Linked DNA regions of Thermogutta terrifontis. The main gene of each other region encodes a partner of the protein of the gene in region 2 in a complex. Links are inferred from orthologs where the notes say so. Each region holds a gene or a part of one and is shown on either strand. Other genes may lie near its edges.

Region 1 (2,957 bases), 950 kb from region 2 along the record:
GCTTTTCATCGCCGCGATCGCCTCGGCCCTTGTGGGCCGGTGCACAATCAGCTTGCCAATCATTGAATCATAATGCGGCGACACCACATATCCAGGATACACGTGGGAATCGAACCGAACCCCGGGGCCTCCTGGTACAAAAATCCGTTCGATTCGACCCGGCGACGGCCGAAATCCCCGCTCGGGATCTTCCGCGTTGATCCGGCATTCGATGGCCACCCCGCGGTGCTCCACGTCTTCCTGTTTGAATGGCAACGGCTCTCCCGCTGCCACCTTGATCTGGAGCTTGATGAGATCCAGCCCGGTCACCATCTCCGTGACGGGATGTTCCACCTGAATCCGGGCATTGACCTCGATGAAATAGAAGTTGAATTGCCGATCCACCAGGAACTCGACAGTCCCCGCGTTGTAATAATTCGCGGCTTTCAGGAGTTTCACAGCCGACTCACAAATCGCCTGGCGGACTTCGCGAGGCAGATTGGGGGCGGGACTTTCCTCAATCAACTTTTGATGACGGCGTTGGATCGTGCAGTCCCGCTCCCAGAGATGGACGACATTGCCGTAGTGATCCCCGATGGCCTGGACCTCCACATGCCGGGGATGCTCGATGTATTTTTCCAGATAAACGGCACCATTCCCAAAGGCGGCTTCAGCCTCCTGCTGCGCTTGCTGGAGAGCGGACTTGAGAGAATGTTCGTTGACGGCAATGCGCATTCCCTTGCCACCGCCTCCGGCCGCCGCCTTGATGAGGACCGGATAACCGATCTCCCGGGCAACCCGGAGGGCCTCTGCCTCCGTCTCTACTGTGCCCTCGCTTCCCGGTACCACCGGCACCCCGACCTTCTTGGCCAGGGCCCGCGCCGCGTTTTTATCCCCTAACAGTGCCATCGCCTCGTGCGGAGGACCGATAAACTCAATCTGGCAACTACGGCAGACTTCCGCAAAGTGAGCATTCTCGGAGAGAAACCCGTACCCGGGATGAATCGCCTGAGCATTCCCGATCTCGGCGGCGCTGATCACGCGATCGTAACGGAGATAACTTTCAGAAGCCTTGGCCGGTCCGATGCAGTACGCCTCGTTCGCAAGCTCCAGATAAGCCGACCCGCGATCCGCTTCGCTGAAGACGGCTACCGTTTCGATGCCCATCTCGCGACAGGCTCGTAGCACCCGAAGGGCGATTTCTCCTCGATTGGCAATCAGAATCCGTTTGAACATAAGCGATTGAGCGTGTGAGGCGGTGGCAGACTTCTTCCCGAGAACGCCGAGCGACGCGGTTAGCGAGCCCCTCCCTCAGCCCTGCGTATCCACCTTGAACAGGGGCTGCCCGTACTCCACCGGCTCGCCATTTTCGACCAGAACGGCCACAATTTTTCCAGAAATTTCTGCCGGCAACTCGTTGAAGACCTTCATGGCCTCCACAATACCCACAATGGTTTCCGGATTGACGTGGTCGCCCACCTTCACATAGGGGGGAGAATCGGGGTCCGGGGCCGAATAAAAGGTTCCCACCATCGGACTGCGGATGTAGGCGATGTTTTCTTCCTTGGGAGGAGGCGGCGTCTCAGTCTCCCGAACCGGCGGCTCCGAAGGAGCCGGGGGCTGTGCCGCCGGTGCCGCGACCGATGGGGCAACTCCAGGAGGCAGCGAGGGCATCCACATCGGTATCGGGGCACCCGCTGGAGTGGGCACGACTTCCGGCCCGCGGCGGAGGCGAATTCGCTTCTCCCCGGACCTCAGGTCAATCTCGCTGAGGTCGTGTGCCCGCATCAACTCAATGAGTTCCCGAACACGGGCCACATCAAACACATCCGGCTGGGGCGGTTCTTGCTTTTGAGCGTCGGGAGCGTTTGAACCCATAGGCGAGTCATTCTATAGCTGGAAGTGAACTTTCCTCGATTATCCTCAGAGACCTGTCAGGCGTCGTCAGAGTGTACTCACCTCGTCCAACTCTTTGGGAAGGCTGGTAAGGACCTCGTGTCCATCCCGGGTGACCAGAACGTCGTCCTCGAGCCGGACCCCACCCCAGTTTGGGATGTAGATACCCGGCTCGACGGTTACCACCATCCCCGGCCGTAGAACGGTCTGCACCTTGGGCCCCAGGCGTGGGAGTTCGTGGATTTCGAGCCCCACCCCGTGTCCCAGACCGTGCCCAAAGAGGCGGCCGAGCCCCGCTTCCTCAATGACCTGCCGAGCGGCGCGATCCACGTCCTCCGCCGTGACCCCCGGCCGGATCGCATCAATCGCCGCTTTTTGGGCCTTGAGAACGGTGGTATAGACTTTCGCGAACTTTGGGGCGATTCTACCAGTTGGGATGACGCGGGTCAAGTCGCTCTTGTACCATCCTTCATCAGCCCCCCAATCTACCAAAACAAATACATCTTCACCAATTTTCTTTGAGGTCGGTATCACATGCGGCAGCGCTGCCCGAGGACCAACCCCCACAATCGTGGGGAACGCCGACCTTCGTGCCCCCAGCAAGCGCATCTGATGGTCGAGCAAGTCGGCCACCTCCTTCTCCGACTGATCGGGACGAAGGGTCGCCCTCACGGCTTGGAAAGCCCGTTGGGCAATCGTCACTGCCGTGCGAATTCTTTGCAGTTCTTCCTTGTCCTTAATCGCCCGGTGCTCTTCGATCCAGTTTTCCGTCTTAGCGAATTCCACACGGTTAACCGCATCCTGCAGTTTGCCAAACGACGCCACCGAAAGAGAGCCGGCCTCCACTCCGACTGTGCTGAGTTTGGTTTTCTTGATCAGTCGCGCGGCTGCCTGGACAAGGGATACGCCCCCCGGCCGGATATAGGCTTCCAGCCCCGGGCACTCCTCGCGAATCTGTTCCGTGAATCGAGAGTCGCTGATCAGAATGGCGTGGTCCAGCGTGACCAGCAGGTAGCTGTCCTCACCGCTAAAGCCGGTTAGATAGGTGACATTCTCGGGCTTGCTGACCAGAAAGCCCACCA
Region 2 (2,964 bases):
TTGAACGACGAGGTTTTTCGCGACCGTTTGTCCAGGCGACAGCGTTCCCAGGGCGAGCTGGGCCGGCTGAACGGTGACCTGGGGCACGACCGAACCCTCCACCGGCAGCACGAGCCGTCTGGCTTCTTCCAGAGTGTCGTTGGTCAAAAGTTCGATTTGTTCCTGGAGATATCCCGCCGGCGCATTCGGTTTGAGCGTGACCACTAACTGGTAACTCACCTCACCGGCACCACGTCCCGTCTGATTGATTTGCACATCGAGGAAATCGGCGCTGGGGACAGCCTTGACAATCTGCCAGTCACTCCGCCCTGCGTAGAGGAGCTTGACGGTGCGCTCGGCAGCGGAGCCCTGCGGCACGGCATTGAAGAGGACGACTCCCGGATCAAACACGACGTCGCTGCGGATGTACACGTAAGTGTGCAATTGCACCTCGGCCGGAAAGGGCTTGTCGAACGTCACCGTGATGGTGGCGTCTTTTCGGCCCAGAAAACCCCGTGTATCCACCGTGGCAACGATGGCGCCGGTTTCAAACGTCTTGAGCGTGTCTTTGGTGATGCGGGGCTGAGTGCATCCGCAGGAGGTGCGCACGGAAGCGATGTGGACATCCTCCACATAGATGTTCTTGAGGGGAAAAACGTGTTCGACCTTGGCACCCCGGGCGACCATTCCAAAATTGTGGCTGGTGTGGTCAAACATGGCCTCCGCCCACTTTTGTGCCCAGGCGAAGTTTGATGCGAAGAGAAACAGAGTGGCGAAAGCCGCGGGCAATGTCATCCGTGTCACGGTGGGCATGGTGGTGGTCACTCCTTTTTTCGATTCCCCGAAGGATGGATTGGGAACATCCTGGAAAGCCCCAGAAGAAGCACAAGGGTTGTACTTTCTGAAGCCGAATCGAAGCAGACAGCAGGAAACACGCCGTCCTGCAGGGCGAGCGGTACGGTCGTTCACCGCCGATTTCTGCGTAAAGGATAGCGACTTTTCCGGTAGGAAACAACGGCAATCCCGCTGAGTGGTTAGGCCAGCGCAATCATTTCGCGGGGCGGACATAGCCGGTTCAGAAAGCCGGCCAAGCCGTTCAGCGGCACTCAGTTGGTCGGGTGGGAGAGGACACTATTTGCCGCAGTAGTCGATAATGCGGGCGAGTTCGGATTTGAGCTCCGGCCGACGAACAATCCGATCGATAAAGCCATGCTCCAGCAGAAATTCGCTGGTTTGAAAGCCCTTCGGCAACTCGATACGGATGGTGGCCATAATCGTGCGCGGGCCAGCAAAACCGATCAGGGCCTTGGGCTCAGCGATGACGACGTCTCCCAGCGAGGCAAAACTGGCCGCCACGCCACCCATTGTGGGATTTGTCAGAACGGAGATATACAAACCGCCGGCGGCGTCGAACCGGGCAAGAGCTGCGGAAACCTTGGCCATCTGCATGAGGGAGAAAACTCCCTCCTGCATGCGAGCTCCCCCACCGGAGCCGGAGACAATGATAAGAGGGAGCTGTTCCTCCTGGGCCCGTTCGATAAGCCGCGTGAGTTTCTCCCCCACGACGGAGCCCATGCTTCCCATCATGAAGGCGGAATCCGTCACGCCGATGGCCACCCGGCGCGCCCGAATCATCCCTGTGCCCACGACGGCCGCATCGCGCAGGCCAGTGCGTTCCTGCTCACGGCGAAGACGTTCCCGATAGGGCATTTTATCCACAAATTCGATAGGGTCGCACGGTTCGAGATCGGCAAACCATTCCTCGAACGTGCCCTCATCGAGAAGCTGGCGGATGCGTTCCCGGGCCGATACATACCAGTGGTAGTCGCACTCCGGACAGACGCCGAGAAGCTTCTCCACATCTTTTCGGAAGACCGTGGCACCGCAACCAGGGCACCGCAGCCAGAGACCGGCAGGTACCCCCCGTTTGGGACGCTTGGTCAAATTTTCCCAGCTATTCGCGCCCTGCGCCTGAGAAACTGCTGATGCGGACGGATTCTCCGACATGGCCCTTCTGTATTCCTTCTTCTGTCGTTGCCTGGCTTGTGACCCTCCCGCCCGTCTGACGCATCCGGGAACGTGTTCCTTCCACTGCTTGCCCAGATGGAACGCCCCACTTCACCTTCAAATCGGCCGCGATCGCTTGCCCCAATTAGCCAAATCCTGCCCACAACCACAAAAGTATCCCTGCTCGGGCGATGAAACTCAACCCCCCATTGTGGTTTATGCCGGAAATACTCTAGCGGGACAGGGCGGCTGATGCAAGACGGAAAATCGTTACAATCTTAACGTCGTCGGAGCTGCATGCCGTGTTGCAGTCGAAGGGTACGGCATGGCCTTCAGAGCTGAGACCGGAATGCAGCCCGGGCGGCCAGTCTCGTGTTCGACTTGGTGAATCGCGTGGGGTGGGAATCTCGATTTCACAATCGTCAGGAATTCCCTGGACCTTTCCCGCAGAGGAATGCAGCCATGATCAAATGCATGCGAATTGCGGCGATCGCGTTTTTTGTGTGGGGATGCATTCTCGGCAATGGCAGTCTCTGGGCGGAGTCGAAAGGGCGTCCCAACGTGGTTGTCATTCTGGCGGATGATTTGGGCTGGGGTGATCTGGGGTGCTTTGGGGCTCCGGACCTGGAAACGCCTCACGTGGACCGCCTTGCACGGGAAGGCATGCGGATGATCAATTTTTACGCCAATTGCCCTGTGTGTTCGCCCACCCGGGCTTCGCTGCTGACTGGCTGCTATCCCGATGCGGTGGGCGTGCCGGGGGTCATCCGCACGCACAGCAACAATTCCTGGGGTTATCTCAATCCGCAGGTGGAACTGCTTCCGGCGTTTCTCGCGCAGGCTGGGTATCACACGGCGCTGGTGGGAAAGTGGCATTTGGGCTTGGATCGTCCCAACATCCCTACTGCCCGGGGATTCGCCTATTTTCACGGCTTCCTGGGCGACATGATGGACGACTATTTCAACCATCGCCGTCAC

The links. Proteins that work in one complex are often made in the same cells at the same time.
Region 1: the proteins of accD (region 2) and accB are in contact, whole or in part, in a solved structure (PDB 8UXZ), measured with the Escherichia coli proteins. The link is inferred for Thermogutta terrifontis from one-to-one orthologs.

Annotation. Positions count from the first base shown.
Region 1 is NZ_CP018477.1:1,036,020-1,038,976, reverse strand. The notes cover bases 75-2,957. They hold accB (acetyl-CoA carboxylase biotin carboxyl carrier protein), read right to left. Parts: upstream 1,858-2,957; coding sequence 1,291-1,857; downstream 75-1,290. Other genes in these bases: THTE_RS03815 (M24 family metallopeptidase), read right to left, coding at 1,924-2,957; accC (acetyl-CoA carboxylase biotin carboxylase subunit), read right to left, coding at 75-1,215. In the rest of the region: more of accC, read right to left, coding at 1-74. UniProt on the Escherichia coli protein: This protein is a component of the acetyl coenzyme A carboxylase complex; first, biotin carboxylase catalyzes the carboxylation of the carrier protein and then the transcarboxylase transfers the carboxyl group to form malonyl-CoA.
Region 2 is NZ_CP018477.1:84,425-87,388, reverse strand. The notes cover bases 49-2,938. They hold accD (acetyl-CoA carboxylase, carboxyltransferase subunit beta), read right to left. Parts: upstream 1,987-2,938; coding sequence 1,111-1,986; downstream 49-1,110. Other genes in these bases: THTE_RS00330 (sulfatase family protein), read left to right, coding at 2,449-2,938; THTE_RS00340 (DUF1573 domain-containing protein), read right to left, coding at 49-792. Outside these bases: more of THTE_RS00340, read right to left, coding at 1-48; more of THTE_RS00330, read left to right, coding at 2,939-2,964.